DNA from 2 places in the Microbispora sp. H10885 genome. Region 1 is predicted to be linked to the other one. Evidence: riboswitches for the same ligand, from Rfam matches in the RefSeq annotation. Region 1 holds a riboswitch; the other holds the start of a gene.
The links. A riboswitch is a leader RNA that binds a small molecule or an ion and turns the genes downstream of it on or off. The one in region 1 is predicted to bind glycine.

Region 1 (7,179 bases):
GCCGGGGCCGAGCTGCGGGAGTACACCGTGCTCGGCAGCAACGCGGTGGTCAAGGAGGGCGCCTTCCTGCACCGCGCGGTGGTCAGCGACAACGTGTACGTCGGCCCCGCCGCGCACCTGCGCGGCTGCGTGATCGGCAAGAACACCGACGTCATGACCGGCGCCCGGATCGAGGAGAACGCCGTCGTCGGCGACGAGTGCGTCATCGAGGCCGAGGCGTACGTCTCCTCCGGGGTGAAGATCTACCCGTTCAAGACGATCGAGGCCGGCACGGTCGTCAACACCAGCGTGATCTGGGAGTCGCGCGGCCAGCGCAGCCTGTTCGGCCCCCGGGGCGTCTCCGGCCTGGTCAACGTGGAGATCACCCCCGAGCTGTGCGTACGGCTGGCCAGCGCGTACGCCACGACCCTGAAGAAGGGCGACACGGTGGTCACCGCCCGCGACGCCTCACGCGCGGCGCGGGCGCTGAAGCGCGCGGTGATCAGCGCGCTGAACTCCAGCGCGATCAACGTCGTCGACCTGGAGGCCGCCGCCCTGCCGGTGGCCCGGTTCAACACCTCCCGGGAGAACGTCAGGGGCGGCATCTTCCTGCGCACGACCGCGGGCGACCCGCAGAGCGTGGACATCGTGTTCATGGACGAGACGGGCTCGGACCTGTCGCAGGCGGCGCAGCGCAAGCTGGAGCGGGTCTTCACCCGGCAGGAGTACCGCCGGGCCTTCCCCGGCGAGATCGCCGAGCTGACGTTCCCGGCCAGGGCCGTCGACACCTACGCCAGGGAACTGCTGGCCTGCGTCGACATGTACGGCGTGAAGGACGCCGAGATGAAGGTCGTGGTCGACTGCGCCGGGGGCACGTCCTCGCTCGTGCTGCCCAGCCTGCTCGGCCGGGCCGGGGTCGACGTGCTGACCGTGAACAACCGCCTCGACGACGCCTCGCCCACCGAGACCCTCGCCGAGCGCCGCCGCGACCTGCAGCGCCTGGCGGACCTGGTCGCCTCCGCGCGGGCCGCCTTCGGCGTACGGTTCGACCCGGTGGGGGAGCGGGTCTCGCTGGTGGACGAGATGGGCCAGCTCATCAGTGAGGAGCGGGCGCTGCTCGTCGTGCTCGACCTGGTCGCGGCCGAGCGCCGCGGCGGCCGGGTGGCGCTGCCGGTGACCACGACCAGGGTGGCGGAGATGGTGTGCCGCTTCCACGGTGTGCAGGTCGACTGGACGGCTACCAGCCTCGACACGCTGACCCGGGCGGCCCGGCACCCTGACACGATCTTCGCGGGCGACGGGCGGGGCGGCTTCATCGTCCCGGAGTTCGGGCCGACCCTGGACGGCCTGGCCGTGTTCCTGCGCCTGCTCGGCCTGGTCGCGCGCACCCGGCTGTCGCTCAGCCAGATCGACGCCCGCATCCCCGAGGCCCGGCTGCTGAAGCGGACCGTGCCGACGCCGTGGGCGCACAAGGGGGCCGTGATGCGCTCGGTCGTCGAGGCCGCCGAGGGCCACCGCCTGGACACCACCGACGGCGTCCGCGTCGTGGAGGAGGACGGAAGCTGGGCGCTCGTGCTGCCCGACCCCGCCGAGGCCGTCACCCACCTGTGGGCCGAGGGGCACGACGTGGACGGCGCGCAGGCCCTCCTGGAACGCTGGGCCCACGTGGTCGAGCAGGCCGCCGGCTCCTGCTGACCCCCCGTCTCCCTCTTTCGTGATCAGGATGGGATGCTGGGGATGCATGTGTCGGGATGGACCTTGAACCTCCGTGGGCTGTAGCGTTGGTCAGTCCACGCCCGGCCGCGCTTCTTGACCTATGTGCCTGATCAGCGTAAGTTGCGGCATTCGCAGTTCGAGCCGGACCCGAGCAGTTGAGCAGTCCCCAGCAGTGAGCCAGTCCCGAGCAAGTCGTGAGAGTCGTGAGAGAGGCCGAGCCGTTCGATGCCCAGCGTCTACTGCACGCAGTGCGGTCATGCCAACCCCGAGGATGCCCGTTTCTGTTCACGATGCGGTTCGCCGCTGAGCGCTCCGGCGCCCGTCGCAGCCGATACCACCTCGACGATCTCCCTGGAGGCGCTGGAGGCGGAGACGGGCCAGACGCTGCTGCCGGATCGGTCGGCGATCGAGCAGATGCCGCCAGGCACGGCTCTCCTGGTGGTCATGCGCGGCCCGAACGCGGGCAGCCGTTTTCTGCTCGACAGCGATCTCACTACGGCGGGTCGCCACCCGGAAAGCGACATTTTCCTGGACGATGTAACCGTGTCCAGGAGGCATGTCGAGTTCTACCGCCGCGGCGGCCAGTTCACGGTCCGCGACGTGGGCAGCCTGAACGGCACCTACGTCAACCGGGAACGCATCGAGGAGTCCCCCTTGCAGGGCGGCGACGAGGTGCAGATCGGCAAGTTCCGGCTGGTGTTCCTCACGCGTGGTCCTGGAGGGCTGTGATCGGTGAGGAGGAGCTGTCATGAGCGCACAGGCCGTACGGGCGTTCATGAGCATCGGGGAGGTCCTCGGCCTGCTGCAGGCCGAGTTCCCCGACGTGACCGTCTCCAAGATCCGTTTCCTGGAGGGTGAGGGGCTGATCGAGCCCCAGCGGAGCCCCTCGGGCTACCGCAAGTTCACCTACAACGACGTGGAGCGCCTGCGGTACATCCTGCGGGCGCAGCGTGACCAGTACCTGCCGCTCCGGGTGATCAAGGATCAGCTGGACGGGCAGGCCGCGCGCCCGCAGAGCGTCTCGGACGGCCCGCCGGCGGTGCGTCTCAGCAGGGAGGAGCTCATCGAGGCCGCGGGCATCGACGAGGAGACCCTGGCCGAGATGGAGAGCTTCGGCCTGGTCGCGGCGGTCGCGCGCCGCTACGACGGCGAGGCGCTGGAGATCGCGCGCAGCGTGGGGGCCCTGTCGCGGTTCGGCCTGCGAGCGCGGCACCTCAGGGCGGTGCGGGCGCTGGTGGAGCGGGAGACCGGCCTGATCGAGCAGGCGGTGGCGCCCGTGCTGCGCCGGAAGGCGCCGGGGGCGATCGCGGAGGCCGACGAGACCGCTCGCGAGATGTCCGGTCTTCTCCAGGAACTGCACAATGCGTTGCTGCGTGGCAGTGTTCGCGGCGTTCTGGGACGGTAATGGGGTGCTGATGGGGCGGTGACCGGCACATCCGCTCCCTGGTGGGTGTTACGTTGAATGCCTGGTGATATGCCGCGACGCTTGAGACGGAGCCGCCCGTGTTGCAGATGGAGGTCGTGGGGGTTCGCGTTGAGATGCCCACAAACCAGCCGATCGTGCTCCTGAAGGAGGCGAGCGGTGATCGGTACCTGCCGATCTGGATAGGCATGACCGAGGCGACCGCCATCGCGCTGGCCCAGGCGGAGGAACCCCCGCCGAGGCCGCTCACCCACGACTTGTTCCGCGATGTGCTTGAGGCGTTGGGGGTGCGGTTGCGCACCGTCAACATCGTCGCGCTCCGCGATGGGATCTTCTTCGCCGACCTGGTGTTCTCGAACGGCGTGGAGGTGAGCGCCCGCCCTTCGGACTCGATCGCGCTGGCGTTGCGCACGGGGGCGACGATCTACGCGAGTGAGGACGTGATCCAGGAGGCGGGCGTGAGCATGCCCGACGACCAGGAAGACGAAGTGGAGAAGTTCCGCGAGTTCCTGGACAAAATCACACCGGAAGACTTCGGGCGAGCGGGCTGACGTGCCGCACCATTTCGGGAAATTACGCTTCACGACGCGCCGGACGGGGTCGTTGACTGACGATGGCCCCGGTCCTACGGTGCAAGGGAAACCACGGTTGTAATTCACGAACCCCCAGATCAGACCGTGGGATGAGAGAAAGCCGGAGGTCCGCAGTGGCGGTCAGCAGCGGCGAGGGTAGGTCGGCCGGCCAGCACGACCCGGTTCGGCGGGAGGCGCGCGAGCGCGCCGGCGAACAAGGCCTGCTGTTCGACGAGCAGCCGACGGCGCTGCCCGAGAACATCGGTTACCGTGGCCCGACGGCGTGCGCGGCGGCCGGGATCACCTACCGGCAGCTCGACTACTGGGCCCGGACCGAACTGGTGCTCCCGACCATAAGAGCAGCTCAGGGGTCCGGGTCGCAGCGACTCTACAGCTTCCGCGACATCCTCGTCCTGAAGGTCGTCAAACGTCTCCTCGACACGGGGGTCTCGCTCCAGCAGATCCGCACCGCCGTACGGCACCTGCGCGACCGGGGCGTCAACGACCTGGCCCAGATCACCCTGATGAGCGATGGCGTGAGCGTCTACGAGTGCACCAGCGCCGACGAGGTGATCGACCTGCTGCAGGGCGGCCAGGGCGTGTTCGGCATCGCGCTCGGGCGGGTCTGGCGCGAGGTGGAGGGGTCCCTGGCGGAACTGCCCGGTGAGCGCGCGGAGTCCGCTCCGGATGCGGAGGGGGATCATCCGGCCGACGAGCTGGCCCGCCGCAGGAAGGCCCGTAAGATCGGCTGAGAAACGGGTACAGAGGAAGTAACCGGGTAGAATGGACACGGCCGACGACCTCGTGCGGGAGAGACCCCTGAAGTTGCAGGGGCGCCGAAGGAGCAAACCTCCCCGGAAACTCTCAGGCATCCGTACCGCACGGACGAGGCGACTCTGAAAAGCAGGCCCGCCCGCCAGGCGGCGCCTCACCGAAGGGGAAAGCCGGGCCGGGCGGCCCGGTGAAGCTCTCAGGTCCGATGACAGAGGGGGAGACCGCATCACGGCCGGTCGCGCCCACGGGCGCGAGGCGGCCGCCGCAGGTCTCGACCCGCCCAGGAGGCCCCTGTCATGACCGACCGCTCGACGCTTCAGGATCTTTCCGCCCCGCCCTTCGCGACCCGTCACATCGGTCCTTCGGACGCCGGCCGTGCCCGCATGCTGGAGGTCGTCGGCTACGAGTCGACGGCCGACCTGCTCGCCGTGGCCGTTCCCGAGGCGATCCGCACGCGGGGCCCGCTGAACCTGCCGGAGGCGGCGGGGGAGGCCGAGGCGCTGGCCGAACTCCGCGCGCTCGCGGCCCGCAACCGGGTGCTGACCCCGATGATCGGCCTGGGGTACCACGACACGATCACTCCGGGGGTCGTCCTCCGCAACGTGCTGGAGAACCCGGGCTGGTACACCGCGTACACGCCGTACCAGCCGGAGATCTCGCAGGGGCGGCTGGAGGCCCTGCTGAACTTCCAGACGGTCGTGTCGGACCTCACCGGCCTCGACGTCGCCGGCGCGTCCCTGCTGGACGAGGCGACCGCCGCGGCCGAGGCGATGACGCTGGCCCGGCGCGCGAGCAAGGTCAAGGCGGACGTCTTCGTGGTCGACGCGGACGCGCTGCCGCAGACCAAGGCCGTGCTGGCGACCCGCGCCGAGCCGCTCGGCATCACGCTGGTGGAGTCGGACCTCGCGGGCGACCTGCCCGAGTGCTTCGGGGTCCTCGTCCAGTATCCGGGCGCGAGCGGCCGCGTGGCGTCCTTCCGGGCGCTGGCCGAGCGGGCGCACGCCGCCGGCGCGCTGCTCGTCGCGTCGGCCGACCTGCTGGCGCTGACCCTGCTGGAGCCCCCCGGCGAGCAGGGCGCCGACATCGCCGTCGGCTCCTCCCAGCGCTTCGGCGTCCCGCTGGGCTACGGCGGCCCCCACGCGGCGTACATGGCGGTCCGTGAGGGCCTGCAGCGGCAGATGCCCGGCCGCCTGGTCGGCGTCTCGGTGGACGCCGACGGCCGTACGGCCTACCGGCTGGCCCTGCAGACCCGCGAGCAGCACATCCGGCGGGAGAAGGCCACCAGCAACATCTGCACCGCGCAGGTCCTGCTCGCGGTCATGGCCTCGATGTACGCCGTCTACCACGGCCCCGACGGCCTCCGGCGGATCGCCCAGCGGGCGCACCGCCACGCGGCCGTCCTCGCCGCCGGGCTGCGCGAGGGGGGCGTGGAGATCGTCCACGACGAATTCTTCGACACCGTGCTCGCCCGCGTGCCGGGCCGGGCGGAGCACGTCGTGGCCGCCGCCGCCGAGCGGGGCGTCAACCTCCGCCTGGCGGACGCCGACCACGTCGGCGTGGCCTGCGACGAGAAGACCGTCGTCGGCCACCTGCGGGCCGTCTGGGAGGCCTTCGGCGTGCCGGGGATCGTGGTCGAGGACCTCGACCGGGCGACCTCCGACGCGATCCCCGCGGACCTGCAGCGGACCTCCGGCTTCCTCACCCACCCGGTCTTCCACTCCCACCGGTCCGAGACGGCCATGCTCCGTTACCTGCGGCGGCTGCAGGACAAGGACGTCGCGCTCGACCGCTCGATGATCCCGCTGGGCTCCTGCACGATGAAGCTCAACGCGACCACCGAGATGGAGCCGGTCACCTGGCCGGAGTTCGCCGCGATCCACCCGTTCGCGCCGGCGGAGCAGGCCGAGGGGTACGCCGAGCTGATCGCGACGCTGGAGGACTGGCTGGCCGAGGTCACCGGCTACGACCGGGTGTCGATCCAGCCGAACGCCGGGTCGCAGGGCGAGTTCGCCGGGCTGCTGGCGATCAGGTCCTACCACCGCTCCCGGGGCGAGGACGGCCGCGACGTCTGCCTCATCCCGTCGTCCGCCCACGGCACCAACGCCGCCAGCGCCGTCATGGCCGGCATGCGGGTGGTCGTGGTGGCCTGCGACGAGAGCGGCAACGTCGACCTGGGCGACCTCGCCGCGAAGATCGAGAAGCACCGCGACGCGCTCGCCGCGATCATGGTGACGTACCCGTCCACCCACGGCGTGTACGAGGAGACGATCGTCGAGATCTGCGAGCGGGTCCACGAGGCCGGCGGGCAGGTCTACGTGGACGGGGCCAACCTCAACGCGCTGGTCGGCCTGGCCCGGCTGGGGGAGTTCGGCGCGGACGTCTCGCACCTGAACCTGCACAAGACCTTCTGCATCCCGCACGGCGGCGGCGGGCCCGGTGTCGGCCCGGTCGCGGTCAAGGCCCACCTCGCGGAGCACCTGCCCGCGCACGTGTCGGCCGCGCCGTACGGCTCGGCGGGCATCCTGCCGATCTCCTGGGCGTACGTCCGCATGATGGGCGGCGACGGCCTCCGGCAGGCCACCGAGCAGGCGATCCTGTCGGCCAACTACCTGGCCCGGCGCCTCGCGCCGCACTACCCGGTCCTCTACACCGGCCGGGACGGCCTGGTCGCGCACGAGTGCATCGTCGACCTGCGCCAGATCACCAAGGAGACCG
Region 2 (7,179 bases), on a different contig from region 1:
GTCAGCGTCGGAGTGAGCGAGGTGACGAACGTGCCGCCGTTCGTGCCGCCCGCCGAGGGGTTGACGGTCAGGTGGTGCGGGACGGTCGGGTAGGAGTTCCACTGGATCGACAGCCGCGGGCCGTCCGCGCCGACGGTGTTCTCGGAGGAGCGGTACATCCGCCAGTTGGTGGCCTGGGTCTCCGACACCGCCCGGACCTGCAGGCCGTAGTTCTCGGTCGGGTGGTCGGTCCAGTACTGCACGATGTCCTCGATCGACCACAGCATGTCGTGCTCGGGACAGCTGGAGTCGTACCCGTAGGCCTGGCTGGTGTTGTCCACCATCCCGGTCGTGGTCGAGGTCGGGTGGTTCGACTGCGTCAGCGTGGACGACGACCAGGCGGAGGTGACCCGCTTGACCCGGATGCCCAGCCCTGCGGCCACCCCGCCGCAGGCGTTGGCCTTGTAGTTCGACAGGTACAGGTCGGCGTTCATGATGTGCTTGCTGATCAGCCCGCCGAGCTTGAACTGCAGGTACGTGCGGGCGGTCTTCGTCCCCGACCCGAACCGGCCCACGTGCAACCACGTCGCCGACGTCGCCGAGTTGGGGTAGTCGTCGGAGACGAACGTGTCCGTCTGCAGCGTCATCTGCATGTACGGGTCGATCGTCACCGGGTACGTCACGTCCGGCGCGTTCAGGAAGTCCATCGACGGCTTCAGCACCAGGACCGGGCCGTCGGAACCCTTCTCGATCGCCGAGCCGACCTCCGACCGCTTACCCGCGTCCGGTGAGTCGGCCGCCGCCGCGTCCCACATGTGCGGCGGCGGCGCCGCGGCGACCAGGTCACCCTTGCCCTTGCCGGCGTTGTCGACCAGCTTGAGCCGGTTCCTGGAGTCCTTGGACAGATCGGCTCCGGCCAGCTCGACCGGCAGCCGGATCTCCACCGGCGCGGTCGGCTTCTGCTTCAGCACCACGTAGTGCACGAACCCCCGCGGCTGCGCCTGCACCACCAGGTCCGCGCCGGGCGCGATGTTCGCCCACGTCGCGGTGTTGCCTGAGACCTGCGGCCTGCCCAGGGGCGTCGGCCAGCGCACGCCGATCCGGTGCTCGTCCTTGCCCGACCCCGTGACCAGCTCGGCCAGCGGGCCACTGCCACCGGCCGAGATCTCCACCTGCGCCCCGGCCGCGGCCGCCTTCGGTTCCAGATGGCCGTTCCGCTCCACCAGCGTCGTGTCGACCGGGGTCCAGGCGCCGTTCTGCTTCACCCGCACCGGACCGGCGAAGATCTCCGTCCTCGCCGAGCCGTCCGGCAGATAGACCGTCGTCGAGTCCTCCGTACGCGCCGACAGGTCCTCGACCGGAGAGTTCTGCAACCGTGCCGTCAGCGCCGCCGACGTCGCGTCGGGACGCTCGGAGACCGGAGCCGGGGATGCCGGCGCCGCCTTGGCCACCGGCGCGGCGACCGCGGGCGGCACCACCAGCAGGGCCGCCACCATGGCCAGGCCGGTCACCACCGCCCTGAGCCGTGTTCGTCGCTTCACCTGCCGATTCCGAGCGGTGACAGCGAGCATCTGCCGAAGAGGGGGGATCATATCGACGCTCCACAGGCCGGGGGCATACGCGCCAGACGCTACGGATCATCGACATACAACCAACACATTTTCGACCTACGTCACCTATCCCGCCTCCGTGACAGCCGTGGGCGGGGCCAGGGCTCACCGGCACCGTGCACGAAACGACATCAAGTGTGCAGAAAAAGACAAGACACTTATGTCCGTTCCTTGCATGCTGATTTCAGCGGACGCCGGGGAAGCCGTCGAAGCGAAAACCGCTCACTAGCCGCCATGCGCGAGGGGGACCGTGCTGTACGCGCTGCTTGGACCGTTCCTGGCCTTCGACGTCCAGGGCGAGGTCATCGCGGAGCTCACGCCGAGGCAGCGGCAGCTCCTGGCGTTGCTCCTGCTCAACGTGAACATCGTCATGCATCGTGACAGGCTGATCGACCTGCTGTGGAACGGCCGTCCGCCCGACTCCGCCCGCCGCAATCTCACCACCTACATCGCGCGCCTGCGCCGCCTGCTCTCCCCTCGCGAACCGGCGAACTCCGCGCTGCGGACGGTCGGCAGTGGCTATGTCCTTTCCGCACCCTCGGACTCTGTGGATGTCGACAAGTTCAATTACCTGACAATGCACGGAAGAACGGCCCGGGACAATCGCGATTACCACGATGCGGCCGAACTGCTGGGCGACGCCCTGCGGTTGTGGCGGGGCGACGCCCTGCTCGATCTCAGGCGCGTCGACGCACTCGCGGTGTGGGCCGATCGGCTCGACGAGGACCGGCGCACCGTCACCGAGGACCTGTTCGACGTACGGCTGGCGGCCGGGCAGCACCACGAGGTCGTCAGCGCCCTGGCCCAGTGGGCGTCGACGCACCCGCTGCGTGAACGCCCTCACCAGCAGCTCATGCTCGCCCTGCACAGATCCGGTCGCACTCATGAGGCGTCCATGGCCTACCAGCGCCTTCACCGGACTCTCATCGACCAGATGGGCGCCGGGCCCGCTCCCGGCACGCGGACCCTCCACCAGCGCATCCTGGCCGGCGACCCGGAGATCGGCCGGGCCCTCGCCTACGCGCCCACAGCCGGGTGAAGCACCGCGCGTCCGTCCCCGGTCCAGCCGCCGAGGAAATGGAACAGCTTGACCGGTGTGAGCGCAGTGACCCCGGCCCTCGGCGGCAGGTCGAGGGCGACACCGAGCGCGCGCAGACACGAGGTGCGACAGGAACGCGCCCGCGGCCAGTGAGTACAGGCTCCACAGAACGACGCGCACGCGGGAGTCGCCGGCCGTATCGGCGTCGGCGTCCTCCTCCCGCGTAACCACCACCCAGATCAACCACGCCTGCGCCGCGAGGTCGCCGCGAGCACGAGCGCGACGGTGACGGGAGGTCCGGGAGGGCGACCTCGTGGGACCGGGTGGCCAGGCGTTCGTCCGGCCCCGGCAATCATCGCCCGGTGGGGATCCCACTTGCTGCCTTTTTGCACCGCCTCATGGCGAATCCCGGTGATGTAACCGATTTCATAACATGCACGTGCATGTTCGCTGGGCATTCATGACTTTACGGAACGCAATGCCGAGTGGCCGACAACACATCTACGGGCGGCCGGAAAACGCGTAATTTTGACGAATGAAGGCGGGGAGAGATATCGTCAAACGCCGATCAAAGCCGCCGTCGTCGGCGCGTTCACGCTGCCTTGCGCGAGGGGAACCGTGTTATACGCCGTGCTCGGACCGTTTTCGGCCATGAACGACCGAGGAGACGCCATCGCCGGCCTCGCCGCGAGACATCGGCAGCTCCTGGCGCTGCTCGTCCTTAATGCGAATATCGCGCTGCACCGGGACCAGCTCACCGCACTACTGTGGAATGGCCGTCCCACTATTTCGGCGCCGCGCAATCTTACCACCTACGTCGCCCAGGTGCGGCGGCGGCTCTCCCCTCGCGACCCCGGCCTTTCTCCGGTCCGTACGGTGAAGGGCGGATACCTTCTTTCCGTCCGGCCGGGGTCCGTGGACGTTGCAGAATTCAACCAATGGGTGGCGCAGGGCAGAATCGCTCGCGAGAATGGCGATTACCACAATGCGGCGCGGTTGTTCGAGAACGCGCTGAGCCTGTGGCGGGGCGACGCCCTCCTCGATGTGCGGCAGATCGACGGGCTCCGCGTGTGGGCCGAACGGCTCGACGAGGATCGGCGGGCGGTGACCGAGGACCTCTTCGACGTACGGCTGGCGCTCGGGCACCACCGCGAGATCGTCGGCGGCCTGGCCCAGTGGGCGACCCGGCACCCGCTGCGCGAACGCCCCCACCGGCAGCTCATGCTGGCCCTGCACCGCTCGGGCCGGACCCACGACGCCTTCGCCTCCTACCAGCGGCTGCGCCGCACCCTGGTCGACCGCCTCGGCACCGAGCCGTCCCCCGACACCCAGGCCCTCCACCAGCGGATCCTCACCGGCGACGCCTTGAGCGCCTTTCCCGCCCGTGGCCGCACGACCCCCAGGGGCATTACCCCGAGCGCGAACTAGTCACCTGTTCTATCGACAGCCCGGCGCTGATGGTGTGGACGGATGTCGTGGGTGCGGCAAAGCGGGCGACCCGGCAGGTTACGGGGACGGCGGCGAACCACTAGGCTGGCAGCGCACCGATCATCCCGTGCGGGAGAGCGTCCTGGCAGCCGGTCAGGGCCCCTGAAGGAGCAAGCCCTCCCCGCGAACCTCTCAAGGCAAAGGACCGCGCGGGCCAGGTGACCTCTGGAAAGAAGGCCGCGAGGCCTCGCCGAAGGTGAAAGTCCGGCAAAGATCGGACGAAGCTCTCAGGCGCCGATGACAGAGGGGGAGGATGCCCGATAGTTCAGTGCAGCATCCGTCCTTTCCGAGGTCCGCATGTCCCGATCCACCCCGCTCCGCGGGGTACACGAACGCCTTGGCGCGACCCTGACCGATTTCGCCGGCTGGCAGATGCCGTTGCGGTACGGCAGCGAGTCGGCCGAGCACAACGCGGTGCGCACGGCCGCGGGCCTGTTCGACCTCTCCCACATGGGGGAGATCTTCGTCACCGGCCCGCAGGCGGGCGAGGCGCTCGACCACGCCCTGGTGGGCCACCTCAGCATCCTCGCTCCCGGCCGCGCCCGCTACACGATGATCGTGGACGAGGACGGCGGCATCCTCGACGACCTCATCGTCTACCGCCTCGACGAGGACCGGTACATGGTCGTCGCCAACGCCTCCAACTACGCCGTCGTGGCGCGTGAAGTGACCGCCCGGTCCGAGGGGTACGACGCGCGGGTGACGGACCGGTCCGACGAGTACGCGCTGGTGGCCGTGCAGGGGCCGCGTGCCGCCGAGATCCTGCGCGGGCTGACCGACGCGGACGTCGACGGCCTGAAGTACTACGCCATCCTCCCCGGTGTCGTCGCCGGCGCGCCCGCCCTGATCGCGCGGACGGGCTACACCGGCGAGGACGGCTTCGAGCTGTTCGTCCTCAACGAGCACGCCGTACCCCTGTGGGACGCGCTCGGCGAGGCGGGCCGTGACCTCGGGCTCGTTCCCGCGGGGCTGTCGGCCCGCGACACGCTGCGCCTGGAGGCCGGCATGCCGCTGTACGGCAACGAGCTGACCTCCTCGGCCACCCCGTTCGACGCCGGCCTCGGGCGGGTCGTCCGCTTCGACAAGCCGGGCGACTTCGTGGGCCGGTCCGCCCTGGAACGGGCCGCGCAGAACGGCTCCACTCGGCGGCTGGTCGGGCTGGTGGCCCGCGGCCGCCGGGTGCCCCGCCACGGCTACCCCGTCACCCGGGAGGGCGCCGTCGTCGGCGAGGTGACCAGCGGCGCGCCGTCGCAGGCCCTCGGCAAGCCGATCGCCATGGCGTACGTCACCGAGGACGCCCTCCGCGAGGGCGGCCTGGCGGTCGACATCCGGGGCAGCCATGAACCGGTCGACGTCGTCGATCTGCCTTTCTACAGGAGGAGCAAGTGAGCAGCATTCCCGAGGAGCTGAGCTACACCAAGGAGCACGAGTGGGTGGCCGGGATCGACGACGGCCTCACCGTGACGGTGGGCATCACGGAGTACGCCGCCGAGCAGCTCGGCGACGTGGTGTTCGTGCAGGTGCCGGAGGCGGGCACGACGGTGGCGGCCGGTGACGCGGTCGGCGAGGTCGAGTCGACCAAGTCGGTGAGCGACATCTTCGCCCCGGTCGGCGGCGAGATCGTCGAGATCAACTCCGCCGTCGTGGACGACCCCTCCCTGCTCAACACCGACCCGTACGGCGACGGCTGGCTGTTCCGGGTGCGCGTGGAGGGGGAGCCGGAGGACCTGCTGTCCGCGGCGGAGTACGGCACCCTCACCTCCGGCGAGTCCTGACGGTCCCGGCCGCGCACGGGAAGGGCGACGATCAATGGCGATCAGCGTCTTCGACCTGTTCAAGGTGGGGATCGGGCCGTCCAGCTCGCACACGGGCGGCCCCATGGCCGCGGCGCACAGGTTCGCCCGCGGGCTGCACGAGGACGGACTGCTGGAGAAGGTCACCCGGGTCGAGGCCGTCCTGTACGGCTCGCTCGGCCTGACCGGCAAGGGTCACGGCAGCGACAAGGCGGTCCTGCTCGGCCTGTCCGGCGACAAGCCCGAGCTGGTCGACATCGACACCGTCGACGAACGGCTGGCCGCGATGCGGGCGAGCGGCACGGTGACGCTGCACGGCCTCCGGGAGATCCCGTTCGTCGTCGGCGAGCACCTCGTCTTCGAGCGCAAGGTGTCGCTCCCCCACCATCCGAACGGCATGCGGTTCACGGCGTACGCCGACGAGGCCGTGCTGCGCGAGAAGGTGTACTACTCGGTCGGCGGCGGCTTCGTGGTGGACGAGAACGCCACCGGCGCCGACCGGATCAAGCCCGACGACACGGTGCTGCCGTACCCCTTCACGACCGGGCGGGAACTGCTCGCGCACTGCGCGGAGACCGGCCTGTCGATCTCCGGGCTGATGATGGAGAACGAGCGGGCCTTCGGCCGTACGCCGGAGGAGATCCGGGCCCGCCTGCTGCACCTGTGGGCCGTCATGGCCGAGTGCGTGCGGCGCGGGACCACCCGCGAGGGCGTCCTGCCGGGCGGGCTCAAGGTGCGGCGCCGGGCGCACCAGCTCCACCGCAAGCTCCAGGGCGAGGCCGACGGCGCCGACCCGCTGCGGGCGATGGACTGGATCACGCTGTTCGCGCTGGCCGTGAACGAGGAGAACGCGGCGGGCGGCCGGGTCGTCACCGCTCCCACCAACGGCGCCGCCGGGATCATCCCGGCCGTCCTCTCCTACTACACGCGGTTCCTTCCCGGCGCCGGAGATGACGGCGTCGTCCGGTTCCTGCTCACCGCGGGCGCTATCGGCGTGCTGTTCAAGGAGAACGCCTCCATCTCCGGCGCGGAGGTCGGCTGCCAGGGCGAGGTCGGCTCCGCCTGCTCGATGGCCGCGGCGGGCCTCACCGAGGCCCTCGGCGGCACCCCCGAGCAGGTGGAGAACGCGGCGGAGATCGGCATCGAGCACAACCTCGGCCTGACGTGCGACCCCATCGGCGGCCTGGTCCAGATCCCGTGCATCGAGCGCAACGCCGTCGCCTCGATCAAGGCCGTGACCGCCGCGCGCATCGCGCTGCGCGGGGACGGC

Region 2: another riboswitch for glycine. It lies ahead of gcvT (glycine cleavage system aminomethyltransferase GcvT); the one in region 1 lies ahead of gcvP (aminomethyl-transferring glycine dehydrogenase).

Annotation. Positions count from the first base shown of each region.
Region 1 covers NZ_JABBWY010000010.1:323,549-330,727, forward strand. The annotation lists gene HHX37_RS26975 (mannose-1-phosphate guanyltransferase) at 1-1,674, shown strand, start outside; gene HHX37_RS26980 (FHA domain-containing protein) at 1,921-2,424, shown strand; gene HHX37_RS26985 (MerR family transcriptional regulator) at 2,444-3,100, shown strand; gene HHX37_RS26990 (bifunctional nuclease family protein) at 3,199-3,669, shown strand; gene HHX37_RS26995 (MerR family transcriptional regulator) at 3,825-4,442, shown strand; glycine riboswitch at 4,488-4,580, shown strand; gene gcvP (aminomethyl-transferring glycine dehydrogenase) at 4,761-7,179, shown strand, end outside.
Region 2 covers NZ_JABBWY010000012.1:197,132-204,310, reverse strand. The annotation lists gene HHX37_RS29535 (DNRLRE domain-containing protein) at 1-1,520, opposite strand, end outside; gene HHX37_RS29530 (AfsR/SARP family transcriptional regulator) at 1,840-2,628, shown strand; gene HHX37_RS29525 (AfsR/SARP family transcriptional regulator) at 3,280-4,056, shown strand; glycine riboswitch at 4,177-4,274, shown strand; gene gcvT (glycine cleavage system aminomethyltransferase GcvT) at 4,414-5,505, shown strand; gene gcvH (glycine cleavage system protein GcvH) at 5,502-5,891, shown strand; gene HHX37_RS29510 (L-serine ammonia-lyase) at 5,926-7,179, shown strand, end outside.